DNA from 2 places in the Lysinibacillus sp. DFXJR4 genome. Region 2 is predicted to be linked to the other one. Evidence: riboswitches for the same ligand, from Rfam matches in the RefSeq annotation. Region 2 holds a riboswitch; the other holds the start of a gene.
What was found. A riboswitch is a leader RNA that binds a small molecule or an ion and turns the genes downstream of it on or off. The one in region 2 is predicted to bind cyclic di-GMP.
Positions count from the first base shown of each region.

Region 1: linked by a shared signal. The riboswitch ahead of AC2CGN_RS12945 (amidase) and the one ahead of AC2CGN_RS20050 (hypothetical protein) in region 2 are both predicted to bind cyclic di-GMP.

Region 1 is NZ_JBXUNW010000005.1:50,764-65,877, forward strand. It holds gene AC2CGN_RS12910 (aromatic acid exporter family protein) at 1-738, shown strand, start outside; gene prli42 (stressosome-associated protein Prli42) at 759-854, opposite strand; gene mce (methylmalonyl-CoA epimerase) at 980-1,393, shown strand; gene AC2CGN_RS12925 (acyl-CoA carboxylase subunit beta) at 1,399-2,946, shown strand; gene AC2CGN_RS12930 (hypothetical protein) at 3,085-4,038, shown strand; gene AC2CGN_RS12935 (M20/M25/M40 family metallo-hydrolase) at 4,562-5,677, shown strand; gene AC2CGN_RS12940 (chemotaxis protein CheW) at 5,704-6,192, shown strand; cyclic di-GMP riboswitch class I at 6,328-6,415, shown strand; gene AC2CGN_RS12945 (amidase) at 6,459-7,346, shown strand; gene AC2CGN_RS12950 (Rpn family recombination-promoting nuclease/putative transposase) at 7,422-8,336, shown strand; gene nspC (carboxynorspermidine decarboxylase) at 8,438-9,577, opposite strand; gene AC2CGN_RS12960 (saccharopine dehydrogenase family protein) at 9,574-10,803, opposite strand; gene AC2CGN_RS12965 (hypothetical protein) at 11,093-11,299, opposite strand; gene AC2CGN_RS12970 (methyl-accepting chemotaxis protein) at 11,501-13,216, shown strand; gene AC2CGN_RS12975 (tetratricopeptide repeat protein) at 13,327-14,067, shown strand; gene AC2CGN_RS12980 (hypothetical protein) at 14,487-14,834, shown strand; gene AC2CGN_RS12985 (LysE family transporter) at 15,103-15,114, shown strand, end outside.
Region 2 is NZ_JBXUNW010000014.1:32,611-47,724, forward strand. It holds gene AC2CGN_RS20005 (thioredoxin family protein) at 1-64, shown strand, start outside; gene AC2CGN_RS20010 (diacylglycerol kinase) at 159-1,082, shown strand; gene AC2CGN_RS20015 (cytochrome ubiquinol oxidase subunit I) at 1,690-3,036, shown strand; gene AC2CGN_RS20020 (cytochrome d ubiquinol oxidase subunit II) at 3,033-4,058, shown strand; gene cydS (cytochrome bd oxidase small subunit CydS family protein) at 4,071-4,193, shown strand; gene rlmD (23S rRNA (uracil(1939)-C(5))-methyltransferase RlmD) at 4,612-5,976, shown strand; gene AC2CGN_RS20035 (hypothetical protein) at 6,094-6,390, shown strand; gene ltaS (lipoteichoic acid synthase) at 6,766-8,718, shown strand; gene AC2CGN_RS20045 (tRNA dihydrouridine synthase) at 9,031-9,993, shown strand; cyclic di-GMP riboswitch class I at 10,133-10,219, shown strand; gene AC2CGN_RS20050 (hypothetical protein) at 10,385-10,759, shown strand; gene AC2CGN_RS20055 (hypothetical protein) at 10,803-11,516, shown strand; gene AC2CGN_RS20060 (methyl-accepting chemotaxis protein) at 11,558-12,655, shown strand; gene AC2CGN_RS20065 (S1C family serine protease) at 12,879-14,237, shown strand; gene AC2CGN_RS20070 (alpha/beta-type small acid-soluble spore protein) at 14,406-14,603, opposite strand; gene AC2CGN_RS20075 (YehS family protein) at 14,790-15,114, shown strand, end outside.

The DNA.
Region 1 (15,114 bases), on a different contig from region 2:
ACACTAGCAGGGATGCTCATTATTTTTATCCCCACAATTGTATCACTGAAGGTAGCAGACGGCTTTGTCTCAAGTGCGGTAATTATTATGCATATTTATGCTGCTGAAAAATTCTCGTGGACATTGGTTTCAAATGAATTTGCTTTAATGGCAATAGGTTATGGAACGGGAATAGCAATTAATATGTATATGCCAGATATACAAAAGGAATTAAATTACTATCGAGTTAAAATTGAGGAGCTATATAGTAAAATTTTTTTAGAAATTGCTAATTATTTAAGAGAAGGCGATACATTGTGGGATGGGCAAGAAATAATTGAAGCTATTACAGCTTTAAATAATGCGAAATCACTAGCCTTTAAAGATGTTGAAAATCACTTTATGAGACGAAAAAATGATTACTATGTCTATTTTGATATGCGTGAACAGCAGCTCGAAATTATTGAAAGAGTACTCCCAAAAATAACAGCCCTGCCTGTTATAGTACAAGAGGCGACGATAGTGGCTGACTTTGTTCAAGATCTTGCTGAGCATGTTCATTCAGGAAATACGGCTAGTCATTTTAGAGAGAAGCTAGAGCAGGTGAGGCGAGATTTTGCCCAATTACCACTACCACAAAATCACGAGCAATTTTTAGCACAAGCGGCACTCTATCAATTTATGGAGGAAATGGACCGATATTTAGAAATTAAACAATCTTTTAAGGGGTTGAAGGTAAAGAAAGAGCGCCCGCAGTAATGCGGACGCCTAGCTTTTCATTACACTAACATCGATAAGCCGAATGCTAGAGATGAAATTATCATGATTGCGACCATCGTATAAACGACGATTTTTTGAAATTTTTTATTACTCATATGCTCGTTCGCTCCTTCTTTTCTTATAAATAGTTTAGCAAATCTGAAAAATTTCTCAAGTAGTAGAGTTTTGACAAAAAAGTCTGTAAAATAGAGTATGTACCATAACAGAAGGAGATGTCACCATGGAGAAAGTAGATCATATTGGGATTGCGGTGCGTGATCTTGATGAACGCATTACATATTATACAGAAACTTTAGGCTTAAAGCTGCTAAAAGTGGAAGAAGTAGAATCTCAACAGGTTCGTGTTGCATTCATAGATGCGGGTAATGTAAAAATTGAGTTATTAGAACCGATGAGTGAAAAAAGTACCATTCATGGATATATCGAAAAACGTGGGGAAGGTATTCACCATGTAGCTTTCGGTGTGACAGGGATTCGTGAGCGTATGTCAGAGCTTCGTGAAAAAGGTGTACGTCTTTTATCAGAAGAGCCAGGACCAGGTGCTGGTGGTGCAGAGGTAGCCTTCATGCATCCTAAATCATCTTTCGGTGTGTTATATGAATTATGCGATAAAAGTGGAAAAGGGGATAAGTGATTAGTATGGATATGTTCGACAAAATTAATGAGTTATATGACCGTAAGACGGTAATTGAACTTGGTGGTGGCTATGAGCGCATCGACAAGCAACATGAAAAAGGTAAACTAACTGCTCGTGAGCGCATTGAATTATTGCTGGACGAAGGTACATTTTTTGAAATCAACCCATTCATTACACATCGTACAGTTGACTTCGGTATGGACAAGATGGAAGGACCTGGTGATGGTGTAGTTACTGGTTTCGGTAAAATAAACGGACGTCCTGTTTACTTATTCTCTCAAGATTTTACTGTATTTGGTGGAGCATTGGGTGAAATGCATGCGAAAAAAATGGCCACAGTAATGGATCTTGCTGCGAAAAACGGCACGCCATTCATTGGTATCAATGATTCAGGTGGTGCACGTATTCAAGAAGGCGTCCTTTCACTTGATGGATACGGTCATATTTTCTATCGCAATGCCATCTACTCTGGCGTAATCCCACAAATTTCAGTAATTATGGGACCATGTGCTGGTGGAGCAGTTTATTCTCCCGCAATCACAGACTTTATCTTAATGGTTGACAAAACATCTCAAATGTTCATAACAGGTCCTAAAGTAATTGAAACAGTAACAGGTGAAAAAATCTCTGCAGAAGACTTAGGTGGTTCAAAAGTAAACAACGCTGTAAGTGGTAATGCACACTTCCGCGCACCATCTGAAGAAGAAGCGATTGATCAAATTAAAAAACTATTAAGCTATCTTCCACAAAATAATAAGGAAAAAGCGCCACGTCAGGCACGTCCAGAAGGTGACGACTACCGCCCTGAAATCGTGGATACTGTGCCAATTGAAACAACTCGCCCTTATGATGTACGGAGAGTGGTTGAGCAAGTAGTGGACGAAGGTTCATTTATGGAAGTTCACTCAGAATTTGCGAAAAACGTAGTAGTAGGTTTTGCACGTATCGCAGGTGAGTCTGTTGGTCTAGTTTGTAACCAACCAAAAGTACTTGCTGGTGGACTAGATATCGATTCTTCTGACAAAGCGGCTCGTTTCATCCGTACTTGTGATGCATACAATGTTCCAATCATCACTTTTGAAGACGTTTCTGGCTTCTTCCCAGGCGTTAAGCAAGAGCATGGTGGAATCATCCGTCATGGAGCAAAAATCCTTTATGCATACTCAGAAGCAACTGTACCGAAAATTACAGTTATTTTACGTAAGGCTTATGGCGGTGCTTATGTTGCGCTTAACTCTAAATCAATTGGGGCTGACCTTGTATTTGCTTGGCCAAACGCTGAAATCGCTGTTATGGGTGCAGCAGGTGCCGCGAATATTATCTTTGCGCGCGAGATTGCAAAATCTGACGATCCAGAAGCAACACGTGCAGCGAAAATTGAAGAATACAAAGAAAAGTTCGCAAACCCATATGTTGCAGCATCTCGCGGTATGGTAGATGATGTCATTGATCCACGTGATACACGTATTAAGCTAATTCAAGGTTTAGACATGCTTTCAAATAAACATGAATCACGCCCAGAGAAAAAACACGGAAATATTCCACTATAAAATTTGTACAAGCCCAGCAGCCATTTGCTGGGCTTTCCTGTTGGCACAAAGAAATTGACGAAAAATGATAAAAGATGACAGATAATTGAAACATTTACTCTTTTCATCCGTACAAATAGATAAGAGGAGTTGAGATGAATGGAATGGAAACAATTACAAAATGAACAGGAAATCATACATGCACAATTAAGAAATGTTAGTAGGTTAAATGAGCAAAAACGATTAATTGAAAATCAACTTGAGCGTGCACAACAGGACATTTACAAACATTCTATAGCACTCAATCACATTCGAACGAAACTTGATAAATTAGAAGGCTTTTCGTTTATGAATATGATTCGTACGTGGACGGGGCAGCAAGATGAGCTACGAGCAGAGAGAATTGATAAAGCAGCCGTTCTTGAATTAAAAATAAATGAAGCAAAGAAAATGCAAGAAGATTTAACAATCGATTTAGCACAAGCTGAGTCAAAGCTTACTCAAATTAATGAACAACATTTACAAGAAGCTTTAAACAAGCTGAATGCTAAAAAGAAGGGCTACCTACAAATACATGAGCCAGAGCAAGCAAAAAAATTAGAGCAATTAGCCCATGAAGAAATAGTAACGAAGCAATTAATTATAGAAATGAAGGAGGCTGAAGAGGCTGGTGAAAATGCATTAACAATGCTTGGGCAAGCGGCTGCTTCTCTACATTCCGCTAATGGTTTTTCAACATGGGATACGTTTTTGGGAGGGGGACTTATTGCTACACATTTGAAGCATGATGCACTAAATCAGTCTGAAAATTATCTTCACGATGCTCAAATTGCTTTACAGCGATTTCATAATGAGCTTCTGGACATCCATGATTTATCAACGAAATCATTACATGTTGAAACAGATGGCTTTGTCAAATTTGCAGACTACTTCTTTGATGATATTTTCTCAGCCTGGTCAGTTCACTCCAAAATATCAACTGCTAGGGAGCAAGTGTCTCGTGTGCAAGATGATGTACATAATACAATTTGGCGTTTACAGGATAAGCATCATAAAGCGGTTGAATATCTTCAGTTACTTGAACGTGAAAAAGATGCTATCTTCCAACTATAAGAAGCTTGTGGAAAGGGATAAACTCCCTCTTTCACGAGCTTTTTATCTTCATTCAGCAAATGTTTTTTGTATCGAAAGCATAGTGGCAGATGTTTTATGCACGACAGCGGCAGCTACAGAAGACTCCCACATTTACAAATGGTGAGATGAATGCGGTTTTGTTTCCTTTTCAGTGGGTGTCCAAATACCTACTGAAATAGCGGAACTCAGTCTAAGAACGCCACGTCTTGTGGCAACGACTTAGTGACCAACATCATGTTGCTGTCGCTGCGTTAGCACTACGCTTTCGCACAAAAAACATCTGTTGGCCCAAAGCCTCTGGCGGATGTCACGGAATCGGAAAGGAGTTCTTTGTGCATGCACAAAGCCAATTCCGGACGCAATTATGCCGAGGCATAATTGATCTCCTTCCAAAAATTAGTCTCGAACTGCTAGTGAATTATTTCAACTCCTCTAACGTTGTGCTAAAATAATACATATACTATAACGTGGTAATACACGTAAACTAAGGGAGTCTTACAACATGACAAGTCGTTTAGTAGAAGAGTTTTTCGAGCTCGTACAAATTGATTCAGAAACAAAATATGAGCATTTGATTGCGCCGGTTTTAATCGACAAATTAACAGCGCTTGGTTTTACAGTAGAACAGGATGATGCCCATACACGAAATGGACATGGAGCAGGCAATATATTGGCTACTTTAAAAGGTTCTTTAGATGTTGAACCAATTTATTTTACTTCTCATATGGATACAGTTGTACCAGGTAAAGGGATTAAGCCATCTTTACGAGAGGATGGGTATATCGTGTCAGATGGTACTACAATTTTGGGCGCTGATGATAAAGCTGGGCTTGCAGCATTACTAGAAATGGTGAAACGTTTAAAAGAGCAGAATATTGAGCATGGAGATATTGAATTTATCATCACTGCGGGTGAAGAAAGTGGACTTGTTGGGGCTAAAGAGTTAGATTCATCCAAAATTAAAGCAAAATACGGCTTTGCAGTGGATAGTGATGGTAAAGTGGGTGGAATTGTTACAGCAGCACCATATCAGGCAAAAGTCTTCGCCAAAATTATTGGCAAAACTGCTCACGCTGGTGTAGCTCCAGAAAAAGGAGTATCAGCGATTACAGTGGCTGCAAAATGTATTGCACAGATGAAGCTAGGCCGTTTAGATGAAGAAACTACAGCAAATATTGGTCGTTTTGAGGGTGGTCAGGCTACGAATATTGTATGTGATGAAGTGAATATCCTTGCAGAGGCTCGTTCAATTGATAAAATGAAGCTCGATGCTCAAACGAAGCATATGCAGGAGACATTTGAACAAATCTCTGCATCACTTGGAGCACGTGCTGAAGTAGAAGTAAAGCTTATGTATCCAGGATTCCGAGTAACTGAAACAGATAAAGTCGTTCAAGTCGCAATGGCAGCAGCACGTAACATTGATCGCACACCGACCCTAGGGATTTCTGGAGGAGGTTCAGATGCAAATGTAATTGCAGGCTTTGGCATCCCTACAGTCAACCTTTCTGTTGGCTACGAAGATATTCATACAACAAATGAAAAAATCCCAGTAGAAGAATTAGAAAAATTAGCAGATTTACTAGTTGAAATTGTCAAAGAATCTGCAAAAAAATAACAGCAGAAATTGAAGGATGTGACCGCATGGAAAGTGTAAAAGCAGTAGTTTTTGCTTGTGGAACTGAAGAGTATGCAGTGCCTGTGGAACAAGCAATTTCAATTGAAAAATTAGAGCATGTAACACCGATTCCTCATTTACCTAATTATCTTCTAGGCTTCACAAGAATTCGTGGTGAGCTTATCCCAGTGCTTGATTTTGAACGTATTCTATATAATCGTTCTTCAAATGCTGTAACAGCACGTATTATAGTATTGAATACAGATGTTGTGAATTATGGATTACTTGTAACGGAAGCCCGTGAAATTCTAGATTTTGACACGTCTGTTTTACAGCAGATGGGACTTGTCAACTATTCAAAAACGCGTTATTTTACAGCAGTGGCAAACCTGGAAAATCGTATGATTACCTATGTGGACCCAAAAATACTAGTCAATTCACTAGAAGGAATTCGTGAAATTATTAATTACTTGCATAAAATGCTAGAAAATGAACAAGAAAACGTAGATGCTTGAAGGCTCTACGTTTTTTATTTTTAATAGTAAAAATAACCCGTTTGAATATGATTTTATTCCTCCTTATTAATGATTAGTATGCATTTTTCCTACAGACATTTTTATTTTTGCCATGTATGATAAGGAAAAGAAAACAACTGTAAAAGGCAAACTTGTCGAAAGAGAAGGACGCAAAGCCATGAGTCTAAACACTATTTTAGTGCATGATTGTCAGGTTACCAGGTTCTGTTCTAGGAGCTCTGGCAAATAGAATGGAGCTGTAAGACATGAAAAGTTGTTCCTTATTAACAGTAACTATTGTTATTTTTGTTACAATTGCCAGTACGTTTGGACTATCATTTGGAAAGGTAGACGCAGTGAACGTGGAAGATAAGGCTACTTGGTTATGGGATACTTCAAGGATTATTGAGGATGAGGCAGGAGTACTTTCGTTTTTAGAGAACAAGCAGGTAAACAAACTGTATTTACAGATTAATATGGATATAGTAAGTGCCGTCTATAAGCGTTTTATTAGTCATGCAACTGCAAGGGGTATCAAAATATATGCATTGGACGGAGCGCCAGATTGGGTATCTAAAGATGGCTATAAAATGCAGGATCAGTTGTTTGATTGGTTACATACATATAATAAAAATGCTGAAGTGACTGAGCGATTTTCAGGCGTTCATCTCGATATAGAGCCATACTTAAATAGTGGATGGAGCTATAATCAAACACAATCAATTGAATCCTATCAAGCACTTCTTACAAGAGCCAAAAAGGAAACCAAGCAATTACAATTACCTTTGGAAGCAGATATGCCGTTCTGGTTTGACGAAATTAAATACAACAATCAATTTGGAAAAGGATTACTTGCTGAATGGGTGATAAATCAAGTAGAGGGCGTTTCTATTATGGCTTATCGAAATACAGCAAAAGATATTATTAAAATTGTACAACATGAAGTAGCCTATGCCAAAAAAGTTAATAAATCCATTGTGATTAGTGTTGAAACAGGTGCATTAGATGATAATCAAAATATTACTTTTTATGATAATGGTGAAGCCTATATGAATAAGCAACTAGCACTTGTTCAACGTCACTATGCGAAAAAAACAAGCTATCAAGGGGTTGCCATTCATCATGTTGATAGTTGGATGAATATGCAGCCATAGTAGAGCAAAGTACACTTGATACTTATATTAATTATGCTAACAAACGTAGAGGGCTAGAACCTCCTTTCAAAGTTATTGGATTTAAAAGTAGATTTTGCGTTTAAACAGCTTTTTGGCAGTGAGCGCAACAAACATATAACTATAGTCTTTCTGAATGCCATTTTACAACGTACAGGTCGGGCAACTATTACAGAAGCAATGTTTTTAAATCAAGTGTTAGGTGGTGAATATCAAGACGATAAACAATCACGACTTGATATTGTAGTGAAAACGCAAGCAGGAGAGCTGATTAATATTGAAATGCAGCTTTCCACTCAGCAGGATATGTTTAAACGGTCGATGTTTTATTGGTCACGATTATTTACAACCCAGCTACAAAAAGGACTAGGGTATCATACACAACGCCCCACTATAACTATCAATATTTGCCATTTTACATTATTTGAAGAAATCGTCCATTATCATAGTACCTATCATTTATATGAGGATGCGTTACTTCAACGCTTAAGATCAAAAGACGATGTATTAGAAATTCACTTTATTGAAATGGACAAGTTTCTACATGCCTGGTTTAACCAAACATTAAACGCTCTGGACGATATTTTAGTTAGATGGTTATTATTACTTGGCATGGTAGATGCTCGTAAGCAAAAAACATATGATGATATTTATCTAGAATTGGAGGCATTAACAATGAAAGACGAAAACTTGCAACAAGCACTAAGTGCATGGGAAGAGTTAAGCCAAACACCTGAAACAATTATTGCCTACCAGTCTCGTTTAAAGTACATGATTGATGAAGTAGCTAAACTAGAGGATGCTAAATATCATGCACAACAAGAAGGAATAGAGAAAGGAATAGAGAAAGGAATTAAAGCGGTGGCAAAAAATATGATTGCATCAGGTTACGATAATGAACAAATTATGCAATTAACTAGCTTAACTGTAGAGGAAGTATTACAGTTAAGAACTGAAATCGAAGTTGAATGATGTAAAACACTAAGACTAAGAGCAAGGAGAAAGGTAGTCCTTTTAAAACCTAAGAAGATAATAAAACACCTCCAAATTTAGCTGGAGGTGTTTGACATTTTTTAAGAAAGTCGGCCACTATAGTCTTCAAATTTAAATTCACGAATGACTTTAATGCCCTCTTCATCATTGTAAGAAACGATTGAAGGTAAGTTGACGCCGTTAAACATATGGTTTTTCACCATTGAATAATGGGCCATATCTGTAAATACAAGACGGTCACCTGGTTTTAGTGGCTGCTCAAATGAATAATCGCCAATTACATCACCAGCAAGACATGTAAGTCCACCTAGGCGATATGTGTGGGCTAATTCATTCGCTTGACCAGAGCCAATAATCATTGGACGGTATGGCATTTCAAGTACGTCAGGCATATGACATGTTGCTGATGTATCTAGAATAGCAAGATCCATCCCATTTTCTTGGATATCAAGGACTGTAGCTACCAAATAACCAGTATTAAGGGCTACTGCTTCACCTGGCTCTAAATACACAAGCAGGTTATATTTTTCTTGCACATAATTAATGATATTCACAAGCTTCTCTACATCATAATCTTCACGTGTAATATGGTGGCCACCACCGAAGTTCAACCATTTCATTTGGTGTAAAACATCACCAAACTTTTCTTCTACTACTTCAATAATACGCTCTAACGTATCTGAATTTTGTTCACACATCGCATGGAAGTGTAAGCCATCGATGCCGTCAAGCTGGGATTTATCGAAGTTAGCCAAAGTTGTGCCAAGACGGGAATTCGTATAGCAAGGATCATAAAGAGCTGTTTCAATTTCAGAGTACTCAGGATTCACACGAATACCACATTCAATTGTTTTACCAGCAGATTTCACTTTATCCTTGAACTGAGCCCATTGGTTAAATGAGTTAAACACGATGTGATCCACATAGCCTAGAAGCTCGTCCATTTCATGCTCAATATAAGCAGGAGCATAAACGTGAACTTCTTTGCCCATTTTTTCATAGCCAAGACGTGCTTCATGCAGTGAGCTAGCTGTAATGCCTGCTAAATATTCCCCTACTAAAGGGAATGTTGAATGCATAGAAAAACCTTTAAGGGCTAGTAAAATGCGGCAGCCTGTACGATCTTGAATTGATTTTAAAAGCTCAAGATTTTGTGTTAATAATCGCTCATCCACTACATAAGAAGGGGATGGAACTTTTGAAAAATCAATTGGTTTCATCGGCTTAATTCCTTTGCATCTAAATCAAGGTCAAGTAATTCTGGGTTATGGCTTTCTTGCCATGGTAGACCCCATTTATTTAATGCATCCATGAATGGATCTGGATTGAAATCTTCTACATTCCAAACACCTGGTTTGCGCCATTCACCATTCATCACAAGCATTGCACCAATCATAGCTGGTACGCCAGTTGTATAAGAAATCGCTTGCGAACCAACTTCGTTATAACATTCTTGATGGTCACATACGTTGTATACATAGTACGTTTTTTCTTTGCCATCTTTAAGACCGCGAATAATACAACCGATATTTGTTTTACCTTTTGTACGTGGTCCAAGTGAAGCTGGATCTGGTAATACTGCTTTTAGGAAGTGGATTGGCTGAATCATTTGACCTTCAAATTCGATAGGTTCGATTGATGTCATGCCAACGTTTTCTAATACTTTTAAGTGTGTTAAGTATTTTTCAGAGAACGTCATCCAGAAGCGGATTTGTTTTAAACCTTTGATATTTTTCGCAAGTGATTCAAGCTCTTCATGGTATAGAAGGTAAATATCTTTTGGTCCGATTTCTGGTAAGTTATAAACCTCTTTTTTCTCAAGTGGTGCTGTTTCCACCCACTCGCCTTCTTTCCAGTAACGACCATTCGCTGTTATTTCACGAATGTTAATCTCTGGGTTGAAGTTTGTTGCGAAATGATAACCATGATCTCCTGCATTTGCATCCACGATATCGATATAGTGGATTTCATCAAATTCATGTTTTTGTGCATGAGCTGTAAAAACGCCTGTTACACCTGGATCAAAACCGCTACCAAGTAATGCAGTTAAGCCAGCTTTTTCAAACTTTTCTTTATAAGCCCATTGCCATTTATATTCAAATTTTGCCGTTTCAGGTGGCTCGTAGTTTGCAGTATCCACATAGTGCACACCTGTCGCTAAGCAAGCATCCATAATCGTTAAGTCCTGATAAGGTAGGGCAACGTTAATGACTACATCTGGTCCAAAAGCTTTAATAAGCTCAATAACCTCTTCTGTATTGTCTGCGTCTACCTGTGCAGTATGAATTTTTGTTTTTCCGCCATCTAGTTTTTCTTTTAGAGCGTCACATTTTGAAACAGTTCTACTTGCGATACAAATTTCCTCAAATACGTCCGAATTTTGAACACACTTGTGTACCACAACACTGGCAACTCCGCCAGCTCCGATAATCAATGCTTTACCCAATTGTCTACCCCCAAGTTCATAAAAGTATTGTCAAACAAGCTGATTATACAGAAATTTGATATAGTACTCAATCATTGTTTTAAAATTTTCTACAAAAAAATTTATTTTTCTACAACAATTGGACTTATTTTACGCCAATAAAGCTGAATGGTTCATCAATAACTAGAGGGGAATAGAAACACTAGTGATTGAAGTATTACTTTTTGAGTGAAAAGGAAGCACATGAAAAATTCCCTTTCCTACTAAAGCAGGAAGGGAAAAATTCAAATAGATTTTAATTATTGCTAAATTATTTTGAAAACCGATTTGAAATTTGTTTCTTTTCATCTCCCCACACATAGAAAAAGATCATGAGCAATGCACTTAAAAAAGCCATTACAAGGGCATAAGTACTGAGGGCAACATTCACTTGACTTTGTATAGCATAAATGAAAATAGCGCCTAGTGTTAATAAATTTCCAATAAAAAGCGATACAACATGAAAACGTCTATTCATAGCAAGCCCTCCTAAATGAAGATTTTATGCCCAATAGATGAAGATATAGCACTTCAATTATCTCATAATTCAGAACTTTATCCAATACTTTTTCCATTCTATTATTCATTAAAAGATGCTTTTTAAATACATCTTTTTATAGTATGATAGAAATAAAGTGAATATTCATAGATTTTTACTAGAAAGGGGAGATGATGAATCGTGAAATTACGAAATTCATTAACTTTTCAACTCGGAACGATCATTGCTGGTATCTTAGTGGTGATGCTAGGAATTACATCGTTCGCTACATACATAACGGCTTATAATAAATTATATGATGCAGCGGGAATAGAGGCATATGGATGTGCCAATATAACAACAGGCTTGATTCGCCCAGAAGATATGGAAAGAGCATTGCGTGGGGAGCAAGCAGCAAAAGAGAGTATTGGGAAGGATTTAAACTGGACAACAGGACACAAAGACATCTTTCAAACGCAATATATTTTAACACTAGATGGTACATTGCTAGCCTTAGATGATCATTTGGCAGAGAAGGGCTTTGCACCTGGAGATACATTTTACATGGACCAGGAGGCAATCCAATTATTACTTGAGAAAAAGCATCCAACATACTCCGAACCCTATACATATGGTGGAATGGAGCGATTATCAGGCTATGCACCAATTTTTAAGGATCATGACACAAGTAAAGAAATCATTGCCATCAGTGTCATTGATTTCGACGCTACTATTGTGAAGGAGCGAACTTGGGATGTTGTGCAGAGTGGTATTTTAATTAGTATTTTTCCAATGTTAATTGCTTCAATTATTACAGGCTTTTTAATTCGACGTAAAGTTAAGCCTATTACCTTACTAATTCATCAGGCCAAGCAAATAGCTAATGGTAATTTAGCGGTGGAGGAAATGAAGGTAAAAAGGAATGATGAAGTAGGAGATTTAGCAAGCACATTAGATCGTATGACTGTCAACTTACAAAATATGATTATGACGATGCGCACTACATCTATTACATTAGCCACAAATGCTGATGAAACCGCTAACACATTAAATGATATGTCAAATACGATTCAAGGCGTCGCGCACAATATCTATGAAGTTACGGCGACAGTAACAGATGGTCTGCATCATGCAGAAAATGCAACAGATGTACTTACATCCTTAGCAGAAGATTTACAAACTATAAAAGTGAAAGCAGATACAAGTGTTGAAACCACAAGAGGAACAATGAAAATTGCCGCACAAGGAGAGCAACTTGCTAAGGATATAAATAATGACATGACTTTAATCCGTAAAGGCTCTGATATGGTCAGTAACACGGTTAGTAATCTAGTCACTTCAGCAACGCGAGTTCAGGCTATTACCACATCCATTGCTGGGATTGCTGAACAAACCAATTTACTGGCTTTGAATGCCTCCATTGAAGCAGCAAGAGCAGGAGAACATGGCAAGGGCTTTGCAGTGGTAGCAGAGGAAGTTCGAAAACTTGCTGAGCAATCGAATCAAGAAGTATTAAAGGTTGACCAGCTAATACAGGAAATTATGGGACATATTCAGCAGGTTACTTCTTCGACGCAAGATAATACAAAATATATTGAAAAGGGAACAAAGACGGTTCGTTTAACTGCTCAATCATTAGGAAATATTTCAGCAGCGGTTTCACATACAGTGGAAGAAATTATTGAGATATCACATGCTATGACTTTGGAGGCAGAGAAATCAGATCATGTTGTTCAGATGATTCAACAATTAACGCAATCCATTCAAGAGATTAAGGAAACATTGAATGCGATTACAGCGGCAGCCCAGCAAACAACAGCAAGTATTGATGAGGTAGCGTATAGCTCAAATGAAACGAATCAAATGGCACATACACTTGAACAACATGTAAAGTCGTTCAAATTAAAAGAATGTTAAACGTTATTAAATATTTACCCTTGTAATACATGATATACGCTCCTTTTCTCTCGAGAAGATGGTAAACTACCAATAAAACGTTTCTTTTGGTGAAGGTGAGGGTTTTAATAGTGATCAAACAGTTTGATGAGCGTGTCCAACAGATTAATGAACTATTTGTAAATGGGAGCGTGAAGGAAAGCTATCAGTTAGCCAAAAATATTGTAACTGATAATGCATTCACAGAGCATACGGCATTTGCTACGATTCAGCAACATGTTGCTTTATTGGAGGCGAATGGCTATGCGAATATGCCTATTCCTACTGGTGAAAAGCTGAAGCAAAATATGGAACGAGCAGATGGCTCCTATCCAGAGCGTGATGTCCTTTCGGCTTATACGGGAAGCCAGGATGATGAGCAGTTTGGTAAAGTGGTGGATGAATTGCTAGCTGGGCCCATTGAGGCACAGGCGAATGCTTACTATATAATGGCTGAATATTTTGTTTTGGCGAAAGAGCATGATAAGGCAAATATTCAATACGCAGAAGCCATCAAACTACAACCAAATAAAGCACTTTACTGGGGGGCTTTTGCCCAATTTCTGAATCGCAGTGAGGGCAGTCCATATTTAGCCCTTCGTCTTATTGAAGAAGCAATTCAGTTAGATAGCATGAACCCACGCTGGTATTATATTCAAGGTAATATTTTTTTCCAGCTTGTTGCAGCTACAAAAAATTTAAGCTATTTGCCTGCCTTAGAGGATGCATGGGAAAAGGCTAAAAAGCGTTGCTCTGCTAAGCAGGTAATGTTAAAGATGGACATTGCGAAATCCACTGATATTCTTACTCAATGGAAAAAGCAAATGCTTTAAGGAAAAATGGCATCTTTCACCTGAGAGATGCCTTTTCACACCAAAAAGATTACGACTAAGTATTATTTATTTCTAGCTATATCGGGCTTGTTTAAATTTTCATTTTCAAAGAACACATCACAGCTATTTGTTTGTTTTGAATGCTAGTGCTCTCCGTGATTGTGTCAAGCTCCTTTACAGCTTGCTGTATAACCTCTTTTTTCTGTTAATACAGTCCCTTGCTTTTCTTGTTCTTCTATAAAAAATTTAGTAGCACTGGCATGTCCTGGGTACGATAAAAAAGAAACTCCTTATCAAACATACATATAATCCCCAATCTCACACTTTTCACTTTCCTATGAAGAAAACCAGATTGCATTAAAATATTCATCATCGGCATCTTGATCACATAGCTGATTTCCGTTCAGGTGAGAGAGAAAGTGGCTCAGTCAACGGCATTATCCGCTCGGGTGAAGGAGAAAGTCGCTCAGTCAACAGCACTATCCGCTCAGGTAAGGGAGAAAGTCGCTCAGTCAACAGCATTATCCGCTCGGGTGAGGGAGAAGGTCGCTCAGGTAACGGCACTATCCGCTCAGTCCACGGGCATTATTCATTATTTACTACTTAAAATCTTTCTTCCTGTAAAGCTGTCACAAAGCCAGAAATGGATACAAATGAATAATCTTCTTTTGTTTAATTTTCAGGATGAGAACAGTAACTCAAGCCTATTAGGGTCATCAATAATAGCATTCTTTTCCATTCAAACAGACCTCCTACGTATAGTTTAATCTGATGAAATCAGCTTGAAATTGTGGCATAGCAATATAAATAAGTCACTTCAAAACTGTACAGGTTCAATATGGATTTTGGTGGGAGAAACCTTTATTGGTAGATATATTACTTTATTGGGGGTAATGTGAAATATAGTTTTTATTTTCAATATTATTCTATAAAGTTGAATAATTATTAATAATCCCTTTCAATGTCGTATTTTTATGCTATAATCAAACAAACGGACGTATGAAGCTTATTTTATAGCATGAAAGAAGTGTTTGTTTGAGTTTATAT
Region 2 (15,114 bases):
TCAATCCTATTGGACATTTGTTTATGAAGATTTTAAAAAACAAGTGACATCAGTTTTGAAGTAGTCAAATTAAGAGGCATCTGCTATTTATACGGTGCAACATTTCGGCGAATAATTCGTTGAATGAAATAGAATCTTATGAAGCAGGAAGGTATGTTATGAAACGAGCAAGAATCATTTATAATCCTACATCTGGACGAGAGGTATTTAAAAAGCATCTACCAGAAGTATTGGAAAAACTAGAGGTAGCAGGCTATGAGACATCTTGTCATGCAACAACTTGTGAAGGCGATGCAACCATTGCGGCAAAAAATGCAGTAGAACGTGGCTTTGATATCATTATTGCAGTTGGTGGGGATGGCACATTAAATGAAGTTGTTTCAGGTGTGAGCCCATTCGAAAAACGTCCAAAAGTTGGTTTAATTCCGATGGGCACAACAAATGACTTTGCCCGTGCAGTGCATATACCCCGAAATATTGAAGATGCTGTCGATATTATTATAAAGGGTGATACGTTGCCAGTGGATGTAGGTTTATTAAATGGGGAACGCTATTTCATCAATATTGCTGCTGGTGGTCGCATTACCGAGTTAACCTACGAAGTACCAAGCAAAATGAAAACAATGCTCGGGCAGCTAGCTTATTACTTAAAAGCAGTAGAAATGATTCCATCCCTCAAGGCTTCTCACATGCGTATTGAATATGATGGTGAGGTTTTCGATGGCGATGCAATGATGTTTTTATGTGGTTTAACAAATTCAGTGGGTGGCTTTGAAAAGCTTGCACCAGACGCAAGCATCAATGATGGATACTTTACGTTATTAGTATTGAAAAAAGTAAGCCTCCCTGAATTTATTCAGCTAGCCGCAATGGCTTTAAGAGGCGAGCATTTAAATGATGATCGAGTAATTTATAAAAAAGCTAGTGTGGTAAAAGTGACAACAGAAGATGAAATACATCTAAACCTAGATGGCGAATATGGTGGAGATGCACCTGCCACGTTTGAAAATCTAAAACGCCATATTGAAATTTTTGTACCACTTGCAGATATTCGTGAGGAAGATCGTATTTTAATTGAATAAATAAACCAAGGAGCTTTCTTGTGCTTAATCCAGTGCAAGAAAGCTTTTCTTTTGATTTTAAGTGTGATTGATTAATTGGAGGCTCAATTTGGATATTCTTCGCTCAATGGTGAAAGAAAGAGCTTAACAAGAGTACTGGACCGTTTAATAGTGAGAGCAAGCTTAAAAAGAGATGATCCTGCCCGATAGTCAAAGGAAAACGTTCAAAAAACCATGCTATTCATTAACGGATTTAAATTACTTAAGTTTCAATTTTTCATCTAATTATGGTTCTGAAAAACCGCTCAATAATTTAGTGTTAATTCCCATAAATGGGTTAAAATTCATGGTGATCATTGATTGTGAATGAATTAAGAAAAATGTTTGGCAAATGTGCGTATATTACTTGAACAAAATTTGAAACCTTTATAATAGGCTGAAATTTCGGTCCGTTTTAAAGGTTTTTTTCGTTGTAATAGTGGAAAATGGGGGTATAGCTAAGGGAAAGGAAGTGTTGCCTTTGTATAAGTCACAGGAAAGAAAGCTCATTTGGCTAAGCTTCGGTGTTGCAATTATCATGCTACTTTCCATTCTAGGAAGAATATTTGGAAGTTAGGGGGGCAATGAGATGATTAATGAATCAGCAGTCTTTTGGAGTAGAGCATTAACAGAGCTAACATTATCGTTCCATATTATTTATGCAACGATTGGTGTGGGTGTCCCGTTAATGATTATGATTGCTCAATGGACTGGGTACAAAAAGAACGACGAGCATTATATTTTAATGGCAAGACGCTGGGCACGTGGTTTTGTTATTACTGTGGCAGTCGGTGTAGTAACAGGGACTGCAATTGGCTTACAGTTATCTTTATTATGGCCAAACTTTATGCAGCTTGCTGGCCAAACAATTGCGCTACCACTCTTTATGGAAACGTTTGCATTTTTCTTTGAAGCCATCTTCTTGGGAATTTATTTGTACACATGGGATCGCTTTGATAGTCAGAAAAAGCACATGTTGCTACTAATTCCTGTAGCTGTTGGTGCATCTATGTCCGCTGTGTTTATTACGATTGTCAACGCATTTATGAACGCACCACAGGGCTTTGATATTGTAGATGGGCAGCTAGTGAATATCCAACCATTTTTAGCAATGTTTAATCCAGCAATGCCAACAAAGGTAGCTCATGTTCTTGTGACAGCCTATATGACATCAGCATTTGTCTTAGCAGCAATTGCAGGATACCGTATGCTTCGAGGTTCTAAGCATGTGTACCATAAAAAATCATTATTATTACTGATGAAGATTGGCCTGATTTTCTCTATTGCAGCCGCAATTATCGGAGATTTTTCAGGAAAGTACTTAGCAGAATATCAGCCAGAAAAATTAGCAGCAGCTGAATGGCATTTTGAAACAGAAGATAAAGCTTCCCTTATACTTTTTGGTGTGTTAGATGGTGAGGAAGTGAAATATGCCATAAAGGTTCCATATGCCCTTAGTATTTTGGCTTATAATAATCCAACTGCAGAGGTCATTGGCTTAGACCAATTTGCAGAGGAAGACCGTCCCCCTCTGTATATTCACTATCTCTTTAATATTATGGTGTTTATCGGCATGTTCATGGTGCTTGTTTCACTGCTCTACGTACTGGGGAAAGCACGTGGCTGGCAATTTATCCACACACGTTGGTTTAGATGGGTTATTGTCGCAGGAGGACCACTTTCTATCATTGCTATTGAAGCTGGCTGGTGGCTCGCAGAAGTTGGACGACAACCTTGGATTTTATATGGTTTAATGCGAACACCAGAGGGAGCAACTACAAGTGATCATGTAGATTTAATGATGCTATTATTTACTGGTGTATATGCTGTATTGGCAATAGGGAGTATTGTGGTTTTGGTTCGTATGTTCAAAAAGAATCCAATTGAACGTGAAATTGAAGATCGCCATTCTGAAAAAGGCGGTGATTTCCTATGACATTAGAGATTTTAGGTATATCAGTACTATGGATTTTCCTATTCGGCTATGTCATTGTAGCTTCGATTGATTTTGGAGCAGGCTTCTTTAATGCCTATAGTCTACTCATTGGGAAAAATCATATTTTAACAAATATTATTAAGCGTTATTTATCACCTGTTTGGGAAGTGACGAATGTCTTTTTAGTATTTTTCTTTGTTGGGATTGTAGGATTTTTCCCACAAACAGCCTTTTATTATGGAACGATTTTACTTGTGCCAGTTAGTATTTCACTTGTGCTCCTTGCAATACGAGGCTCCTACTATGCGTTTGAATCATACGGCTCGCGGGGACATATTGGATACACACTGACATATGGTGTAGCAGGCTTACTTATCCCAGCCTCTCTATCCGTAGTATTTGCGATTGCTGGTGGGGGATATGTTGACATTGTAAATGGGCAGCCCGTCTTAAATTATTGGACGCTCTACACAAGTGCTTTTGCCTGGAGTATTGTCGTTTTGAGCATAGCTGCTGTACTTTATATTTCAGCTGTATTTTTAACATGGTATGCCCATAAAGCAAAGGATAAGGAAGCCGCAAATCTAATGCGAAAATATGCGCTTATCTGGGCCGCACCTTTAATGGTTAGTGCGCTTGGCATTATGTATGAAATGAAAGCCATCAACCCAGAGAGCTATAATCATATGGTTGATTTATGGTGGCTCTTTGCCATTTCAGCAGTACTATTTATTATTACGGTACTATTAATAGCGATGCGAAAAAATTATGGTCTGGCTGTAGGACTATTGATTGCCCAATTCGCAGTAGCATTCTTTGCCTATGGTATCGCACAATATCCATATTTACTGTACCCATATTTAACAATTTATGATAGCTTCACCAGCACTCAAATGGCGATTGCACTCGTGATTGCATTTATTTTGGGATTATGTCTGCTTATTCCATCACTATTTTTATTGCTAAAGTTATTCTTATTCAACAAAAATTATGTGACAGGAAAAGAAGACAATCATGCATAGGAGGAAAGAATAATGGAAAAGTTTCTTATGTTTTATGCGCCATTTATTGTAGTAATTCTAGGAATTATCGCTGCGTTTTGGTGGGCACCCAAAGATCGTCATATAGCAAAAGAACAGGAAGAGAGTCGCGAATAGCGGCTCTTTTTTCTGCAGAGTAGGGCTGATTAGATCTGTTCAGTTAAAGGAAAGAAGAATTGCTCATGTTAGAGAAAAAACTGCTCGGGCAAATAGGAGAACCGCTCAGGGTGAAGGGAGATCTGCTCGGGTTAAGGGGAGAATCGCTCAGGTAGGAGAAAAAACTGCTCAGGCCAAGAGAAGAGTCGCTCAGGTAGGAGAAAAATTCGCTCGGGTCAAGAGAAGAACCGCTCAGGTAACAGAAGAAACTGCACAGGCAAAGAGTAGTTCCGCTCATCTCACAGATATATCTACCCAGATAAATTACGCCAATCTGATTTACTCTGCTCATAAGATAGTTTTTACAATAACAAGCCTTGTTCTTTTTTCATGCGCCAACACATGCTACAATAAGAAGATTGAAATGGAGGATGTATGAATGTCAGCACCCGTGAAAAAAAATGATCGACTAACAGTTTATATAGAAGATTTAACACATGACGGCAATGGCGTGGCAAAGGTTGAGGGCTACCCGCTATTTATACAGGGCGCACTTCCTAACGAAACAGCTCAAATCCATGTGTTGAAAACCTTAAAAAATTACGGCTTTGCCAAAGTTGTAGAAATTATCAAGCCGTCTCCTGATCGTGTGGATGCACCTTGTGAGTATTTCCAGCAATGTGGCGGTTGCCAATTACAGCATTTATCTTATGAGGGGCAGCGAAAATGGAAGGAAAATATGGTACGGAACGTTATGCAACGTATTGGTAAAATTAATGCGCCTGTTCTTCCAGTTAAAGGTATGAAAGAGCCCTGGCATTACCGTAATAAAGCGCAAATCCCTTTTTCCATAAATGAAGCAGGACAAGCAATAGCAGGTTTTTATAAAACGAAGACGCATAACATTGTCGATATGGAACGTTGTTTAATTCAAACAGGTGAAGCGGATGCTATTCTTGCTGGCTTGAAAAAGGAGTTAGCCGCAATGGGTATCCTACCATACAATGAGCTATCACATGAGGGGATGCTACGTCACGTAATCATTCGTACAGCTCGTGCAACTGGGGAAGTCATGGTTGTACTCGTTACGAAAAAGAAAAAGTTCCCTCAAAAAGAGGCAGCCGTTGCGATAATACAAAAGCTTTTACCGAATGTCACATCAATTATGCAAAACATCAACAGTAACAAAACAAATGTCATTTTCGGTGATGAGACCGTAAATCTATGGGGCAAGAACGTTATTATTGATACAATTGGTGATGTACGCTTTGAAATTTCAGCTCGTTCATTCTATCAAGTAAACCCTGAACAGACTGAAGTTCTTTACAAGCAAGCACTAGACTACGCTGATCTACAGGGTAACGAACGAGTAATTGATGCCTACTGTGGAATCGGTACTATTTCTTTATTCCTTGCTCAAAAAGCAAAGGCAGTCATGGGCGTAGAAATTGTCCCACAAGCTATTGAAGACGCAAAGCGCAACGCAGCACTGAACGACTTTACAAATACGTATTTTGAGGCAGGTCCAGCTGAAGAAGTAATTCCACGTTGGTATAAGGAAGGCAAAGAAGCCGATGTCCTTGTTGTAGACCCACCACGTAAAGGCTGTGATGAAGCACTTTTAAATACCATTTTAGAGCAACGTCCGAAGCGGGTTGTCTATGTATCATGTAATCCAGCCACACTTGCACGTGACCTACGTATTCTGGAGGATGGCGGCTATCAAACACAGGAAATTCAACCAGTTGACATGTTCCCGCATTCGACACATTGCGAAGCCGTAGCGTGGTTAAAGTTAGTTTAATGAAATGATAAAAGAACGAATTTCTAGTAGGAAATTCGTTCTTTTTCGGTACATAAATGGATTAAAGGTATTTTCGAAGAAATTATAATGAAGTAAAATTTTTTATGGAGGCGGACTATGAAGACGGAATTTATTATAACCGTAGTTATCATTCTAGGAATGGTAATTGTAATAGACAAAATATACGAAAAAATTAATATAGAAAATTATTCTCCTATTTGGGAGTATTTTTCTAAAGCCATCCTCTATGGGTTTATTGCTAGCGTTACATTATTCTATGGAAAGGAATCACTAAGAGATGTTAATGCACTAGAATGGGCCATCATTGCAGTTTCAGCAATAGAAGGAATAGGGAACTATATTAATTATGTAAAAGAATCAAAAAGGAGAAAAGAAGAAAAAAGAAAGATTTGAGGTAATCAAACTTAGCTACATAATGAAATAATTCTTCAAAGAGTCGCTTATCGAGGTTTTGTAAGTAAAAGTAAAAGTAAAAGATATAGTAATTAGCAGAGTCAATTTTACCCACCAGTACCTAAAAATTTTTGGATTAAAAAACCATAAAAATGTTAGTAACATAACATTTTCATGGTATTTTTTCTATGTAAATATTTATGTTAATTAGCAATAATTATACTAATTGTCTTTATGATAGTTAACAACTTGACAGAAATTTAAATGGGGAGTACGATACATTAGTCGCTAAAAAACTATTGCGAAGTAACATATTTTCAAAATGCAATACTTATTTTAGATTTTAATTTAAATAAGTAAAAGGTAGGTGCAAAAATGAAAAATCTAGTAAGTAAAAAAGATGATCTATTACACAACTTTTTAGGAATATATTTATTAGCTGTTTTAATGCTATGGTTTAAAACATATATTAGTCAACTATCACAATTTGATCTAGGCTTAGAGGGAGTCTTTCAACAATTCCTTTTATTAATAAATCCACTAGGTTCAGCAATGCTATTTCTTGGATTTTCATTTTTATTTAGAGGAAAACGAAAATATACATCACTTGTTATAATTTACACTTTGATGTCTATACTTTTATATGCCAATATTGTTTATTATCGATTTTTTAGTGATTTCATTACATTACCTACACTTTCCCAAACTCAGAACTTTGGAGATTTAGGTGGTAGTGTTCTCTCACTATTAAAACCTTATGATATTTTGTTCTTTGTGGATGTATTTGTCATGTTTTATCTACGATTTTCAAGAAAAATACAAAAAGAGTCTAATCGTTTAGGATATAAAAAAGCAACGGCAATCATTGCATTTGCATTGGCTATATCCGTCCTAAATTTAGGACTAGCTGAAGCTGATCGTCCGCAATTATTATCTCGAGGTTTTGATAGAAACTATATTGTGAAATATCTAGGAATGTATAACTATACGATTTATGATTCAGTCGAAACGATGAAAGCATCTTCACAAAGAGCTTTGGCGGATAGTAGTGATATTACAGAAGTAATTAACTATACAAAATCAAACTATGCCAAACCTAATGCAAAATATTTTGGTGCAGCAAAAGGAATGAACGTTATCTATTTACATTTAGAATCATTCCAAAATTTCCTTATCAATTATAAATTAAACGGTGAAGAAGTTACGCCATTTTTAAATTCATTAACTAAAGATAAGAATACAATGTATTTTGATAATTTCTTCCATCAAACAGGTCAAGGTAAAACGTCCGATGCAGAATTTATGCTGGAAAATTCTTTATTTGGATTACCTCAAGGTTCTGCTTATATTACAAAAGCACAAAATACGTACCAGGCAGCTCCTAGTATTTTAAAAGATTATGGTTATACATCTGCTGTATTCCACGGTAATAACGGAAGCTTCTGGAACCGAAATGTGATTTATAAATCATTTGGATACGACAAATTCTTTGATGCTAATTATTATAATACAGATTCTTCAGGTGATATGGCTGAGTATGGTGTATTAGATAAACCTTTCTTTGAACAATCTCAAAGTCTTTTAAGTTCCTTACCACAACCTTTTTATACAAAATTAATTACGGTAGGGAATCATTATCCATATAAAATGGATCAAAATTTAGTAACGATTGATAAAGCTAATACTGGAGATCCTAGTGTTGATAACTATTTCCAAACTGCTCGTTATGCTGATGAAGCAATCGAACAGGTTTTCAATCAATTAAAAGAATTAGGCTTATATGATAATACGATGATTGTTCTTTATGGTGACCATTATGGTATTTCTGATAATCATAATACAGCGATGGAACAAGTGATTGGCAAAGAAATTACACCATTTGAAAGTGCTAATTTACAACGCGTACCATTATTTATACATGTTCCAGGAATGCAAGGAGGAACTGACCATACTTATGGAGGCCAAACAGACCTTCTTCCGACGGTATTACATTTACTAGGAATTGATACGCAAAGATTTGTTCAATTTGGTTCAGATTTATTATCAGAAGAGCATGATGAAATTGTGCCATTTAGAAATGGTGATTTTGTCAGTCCAACGATTGATTCAATTAATGAAAAGTTTTATGATAATAAAACAGGATCATTACTAGATGATAGTCAATTAGAGTCTGCGAAAACGATCAAAAATGAAGTAGATCATAAGTTGCATTTGTCTGATAAAGTTGTGAATGGTGATTTATTGAGATTCTATACACCGAAGGGTTATACACCAGTTGATCCTTCTCAGTATAATTACTCCAAAGATGAGAATGTAGAATCGAATTAATAGTTATGGGCAGTTCAAGAAAATGTGTGTTATCTTGAATTGCCTTTTTATATGTTATCTTTGGATAAGAATTAAAAGGCATTGGATACTTTGTGAAACAGTGTCGGGTTGGAGTTGGCGTAATAGAAAAGCAGTGGATATAGAAAAATCTATACCATCTGCTTTTTTGCGATTTTCATAATATTTTTTACAAATAATAAATGTCCAAAAGTACTTGTGTTTGATAATAAGTTATTAAGCATGATATAAGTGTAAAAGATACTTTTTATTTTTTAATCGAGATGTATTATAGTGAGAGGATTTGGATTTGAAATGATAGATAATTTTTGGCGTGATTTACCACGACCATTTTTCGTACTTGCACCAATGGAAGATGTGACAGATGTTGTTTTTCGTCACGTAGTAAGTGCGGCTGGTCGTCCAGATGTATTTTTCACGGAGTTTACAAACTCGGATAGTTATTGTCATCCAGAAGGCATGAAAAGTGTGCGGGGCCGTTTGATTTTTACAGAAGATGAACAGCCGATGGTGGCTCATATTTGGGGAGATAATCCCGAATATTTCCGTCAAATGAGTATTGGCATGGCAGAGCTTGGATTTAAAGGCATTGATATTAATATGGGCTGCCCTGTACCGAATGTGGCTACAAGAGGGAAAGGCAGTGGCCTGATTTTACGTCCAGACATTGCAGCAGAACTTATTCAAGCAGCAAAAACGGGCGGGTTGCCTGTTAGTGTGAAAACACGACTTGGCTATAAGGATGTAGATGAGTGGGAAGAGTGGCTAACGCATATTTTAAAACAGGATATTGCCAATCTTTCTATTCATTTACGAACAAGAAAGGAAATGAGCCAAGTAGATGCGCATTGGGAGCTTATTCCTGAAATCAAAAAATTACGTGACCGTATTGCACCAAATACGCTACTTACCATCAATGGAGATATTCCTGATCGTCAAACAGGGCTGGAGCTGGCGAAAGCATATGGGATTGATGGCGTTATGATTGGACGAGGTATTTTTAAAAATCCCTTTGCTTTTGAAAAAGAGCCGAAAGAGCATAGCAGTAAAGAATACCTAGATCTTTTGAGATTGCAGCTCGATCTTCAAGATCAATATGCGGAAGTACTGCCACGTTCCATCACAGGGCTTCATCGCTTTTTCAAAATCTATGTCAAAGGATTCCGTGGGGCTGGCGAATTAAGAAACCAATTGATGAATACGAAATCAACAGATGAAGTGCGTGCATTGCTTGATAGCTTTGAAAAAAAATATTGATGAATACTATAACATAAATTTAAAATACTTCTAATTCCTGATGTTATTAGGAGTAAATTACTAAATGTCGACAAAAATTGACAAGTCATTTATAATGTAATTGTAATATATCAATGTGATGTTAGTATTATTTTTATAAAATAGAAAAAGGCAAACTTATCGAAAGGTAAGGACGCAAAGCTACGAGTCTAAAATCCCCTTGGATAATGATAGTCGGGTTGCCAAAATAATAAGTGTTTTTTGGCTATCCTAATTCTGTTCAAGGATAGTTTTTTTGTTGAAAAAATAAAAGAACAGACGACAATCAATCGTAGTGATAGATGTAATGAAATGTTTATATTTATAAAATAATACTAACAATATCAAATAAAGAATAAAAAGGAGATTTGAGATGATAGTCGTTGATAATGAAAAATATAAAATGGCAATTTATGAGGCAAAAAAAGAAGTACACGTTCAAATAATAGGGTTTATTAAAGCCGCTCTTGTAGAGCAATATGTTAAGGATTTGGAGGAGACAGTGGCTAGAGTTCAGAAAAATACATATACATTAGTTTTTGATGCAACTTATCAATCACCGCTTCCTTCAAAGGTTTCAACAGAGCTAGGAGAAACACTAATGTTTTACGCATCACTAGGTTTCAAAGAATTATTTATTGTTAGCCCAGCCTCTAAAATAGGATATGTCCAAGTACGAAATGCTTTAGAGAGAGTTAACTTCCCAGGGACAGTGGTTGACAATGTTTCACAATTACCAAGTCGTTAGTCTTTTATTAGCTATAGTCATATTTTGAAAAGAGGAATTTAGGATGCAAACAGTTCAAGAATTATATACATATGAAATCCTTACAAAGGACCAAACAGATTTAATTGAACAGGCAGCAGAATGTTTAGCAAAAACATTTATTGGAGTAGAAGTTGCCGGTAAATGGGTGCAAGAGCCGATTATCGGGTACGCCTTACAACTCCCATACGAAGATTTCTATCAATTTACAAAGGAATATATTGAAGCAAATGTTCATCAAGGATATTGTGCTATTGCACTAGATAAAGAGCAAAAAGTCGTAGGCGCACTAGTTGGGGATACGAATGTCCTTGAAATTATGGAAGAGGATATTTTTGAAGGCACGTTCTCTAATATGAACATAGTCATGCATGTTTTAGAGGATATTGATGAACGTTTCTTAAAAGATTATAAAAAACGTTATGGAAAAGATATGGAAGATGGAGAGGTACTACATTTATTTTTATTAGGTGTAATTGCTGAACATAATCGTCATGATATTGTACAAGGCTTAGGCGATATATTAGTAAAAAGAGCAAAAGAAGAAGGCTTAAGATTAGTATTAGCTGAAGCGACAAATCCAAAGTCATTGCGTTTAATGGAGAAGTATCATGACCTGACAAAATATGTAGACATAGAAGGAAACTTTATTGTTCATAAATATGAAAGCAACGAACATCTAAGCAGTATTCCATCAACTGTAGCAGATGGAATTTACATCATTGTAAAAGAACTATAAAATTTTATCACTAATACGTTAGTAGAATAGGAGATATTTTCATGGAAGCCATTATGCTAGGGATTATTGTAGTTTTAATATGTACATCTTTGTATTTTGCTTACCTCTATTTTTCACTTAAACGTCATGCCCAGTTAAATAATGAGGGACAAAATGGACTAAACGAATTATCAACAGGTCAAATAGGTGAACAATTTTTTAAATTCGCAAAAAAGATCAATGAAAAAGGTGAAAATCTTTTTGAACATGGGGAATACGCAACTGAAAAGGCTGATACTGTAAGGGCCGCTATTGACGAAGTCGGTAAAGGATTAAAAAAGCAACTAGTCGCTACCGAAGAGAGCTCTACTTCTATCGAAGACATTACAGTAGCTATTGAAGAACTGTCTATAAGATCAAACCAAATTTCAGAACAATCGAATACGACGTTAGAATTAACGCAAGAGGGTAACGTTAAGTTAAAAGATTCACTGGTGAAAATGGAGCAATTTAATCAAACGATTAATACGACATTTGATGCAATCAATACACTTGGAGAAAAATCATACGAGATTGGAAACATTGTAAAAGTAATTACAGGAATTTCCGAGCAAATCAATCTATTAGCATTGAATGCAGCTATCGAAGCAGCACGTGCAGGTGAACATGGTAAAGGTTTTGCTGTAGTTGCTGATGAAGTTCGTAAATTAGCAGAACAATCGCGTCAGTCAGCTGATGAAGTTTCAAATATTGTCAAAAATATTCAAGATGAGACGAACAAAGTCGTAATCTCGATGAAGCAAGGAACAGAAGAATTTGAACAAACAAATACAAAAATTCTTGAAATAGGAGAAATGTTCGAAAAAATTGTAGATACAACAAAAATTATTGCTGAAAATAATGCGAATTCATCAGCAAGTACAGAAGAATTATCTTCAAGCTCACTTCAAATTGTGGCAGCTATGAAGGATATTTCTTTTATTTCGCGAGAGTCTGTTGAAATGTTTGAAGAGTTAGTTGGAATTAGCGATGAAGAGTTAAATACAATGGAAAAACTAGTTCAAGAAGCAGAGCAACTTGTAAAATTAAAAAAGGATGCAGAAAAAATCCTTTTTTCTTTAAATCGTGGTGTTGAAACGGAAGAAGCTAGAGCTGTTTAAGGTGCCGCAAAAATACGAAAGAGGAAGTTATCCTTGAATGTTTTAATCAATAAATGGAGATATGTCACTTCCACAAGAAAACAGGGCAAAGGGAAGTTAAGCAAGAACGAATTCTGGGAGGAATTCGTTCTTTTTCATGTAATTGAATAAAGGATTTAGAGGAATATAAACGAATTGTATATAAGTGCTAAATAAATATACGTACTGTAGGAGATGGAAGGATATGATTGTGACAACCAGACCTTTAAAAATTAAATATAAAAAACCAGGCAATCCTCTTCAGGAGTTTATGGAAAACATTCAATACAATAGCTCCCTTACAAAGGAAGTTGTCTTTCTTCGATATATTGGTATACCTGAATCTGTCGATCTTTATAGGGAAGATATTTTAAAAATGGATGAGTATTTTTATGCTAAAAAGGAAAGTGTGCTTTATTTACGATTACATAAGCTTGAGGTCATCACCAATAAAAAAGATGTAGATAGATTTTCAGAGCTTTGGGGGAATTGGCAAGTCGTGGTTAATAACCCTGCGTTACTTTACGAGACACCTTTATGTGGTAAATTACAGAAGGATCATCTTGAATGGACAAAAAAAATTAGCTTTAAAGAAATCATCCAAATGTATAAAGAAAATCAGCCAAACGCCAATGAAACTTTATTAAAAAATTTTGCAGTAAAATTTTTATACTGGATGGATTACTATTTGCCTCAAATTTTTTCTGAAGATAACCAAACAGTGCAGAAAATTGTTTTTGTTGGTAGCATTACACAGCATGAACTATTATTCTTATATTTCTTATCGACACTTGGTTGTGATATCTGTTACATGAATCCTAAAGAAGACATTCCAAATTTGCTTCCAATCATAGCAGCATCATCTACTTTATATAAGTGTTGCGGCTTCTATGAAAAGGAAGTGGTAATACCAAAGCCTCAACCTAAAAAGAGTATACCATCTCAACAAACAATAACACTTCCGGTTCAGAATAAAACGGTGGAAGAGTGTAGCTATGAGCAATTAGCTTCTTTAGCCACATCTGTTGTAATGATTAAAACGTTTGGAGAGGATCATGAGGTGTTGTGCTTTGGTTCTGGTGTCGTTCTTCATCAAGATGGGTATATTTTAACAAACCTGCATGTTGTGAGTGGTGGGGAATATTATTCTGTACTATATGAGAACGATAAGAACGAATATATAACACATCAGTTTGTAAAATATCATGATGTGCATGATTTAGCCATTCTGAAGGTAGATAGAGTAAGCAAGCCTTTACCTGTTAAAGTTGAAGGTCCATTAGTTCGAGGACAGAAGATCGTTGCTATTGGCAGTCCTCTAGGATTATTTAATTCCGTTTCTGATGGTATTGTTTCTGGGTTTCGGGATATTCGAGGTATGTCTATGATTCAATTTACGGCGGCCATTTCAAACGGAAGTTCAGGTGGTGCTTTACTGGATATGCAAGGAAGACTAGTAGGGTTGATTACAGCAGGCTTTAATGATGGTCAGAATCTTAACTTAGCTGTACCTGCTCATTTAATCTATCAATTTGCTCAAAATTTTATTGAATTACCGAGTTAACGATTAATCCATTGCTATTTCATAAAATCCAATAATAGATGTTACCCTCAAGAAGAGTAAACTATAATGAACTTATTCAAGAAAACTTAAGGCGAAGAAAAAATTAATTGATAATAAAATACGAAAGAACGAATTCCAATCAAAAGGGATTCGTTCTTTTTTATGTGATTATAATAAACCTTTTGAACGTTTTTCAGCCATTTCCACGAGGCGTTTTGTTATTTCGCCTCCGACTGAGCCGTTTGCGCGAGAAGAGGCTTCAGGCCCTAACTGTACATTAAATTCTTGTGCAATTTCATACTTTAATTGATCAACAGCTTCTTGTACACCAGGTACTTGAAGTTTATTGGAACTACGAATAGCCATTTTGCTCACCTCCTTGTGATTAGAATGGTCGAGAGTGAGCGATTCATACATTTAACTTAGAAAAATGCATATTCTAATTACTATTGTAAAGTAACTTTGTGGAAAGGTAGCTAAAAATGTGAATGTCTCTGCTATAATAAAGTGAAACTTAATTAATGTTTTTTCTAAGTAAATGGAGGTTTTTAAATGACGAATAATGATATTTTAATTCGTTTAAGATATGCATTAGATATCAAAAATACAGATATGGTTAAAATTTTTAAGCTAGGCGGCATGGATTTTACAAAAGATGAAGTTTTGAACATGCTTATTAAAGTTAATGATGAGGAAGAAGCACCAGAAGAATACATCAAATGTAATAATAAAATGCTTGAGGCTTTCTTAAATGGGCTCATCACATTTAAGCGAGGACCACAGCCATCTAAGCCTGGACAAGCTGAGGGAACACAACTGATTTCAGGAAAAGAAAGTCCTAATAATATGCTATTAAAGAAAGTAAAAATTGCTTTAG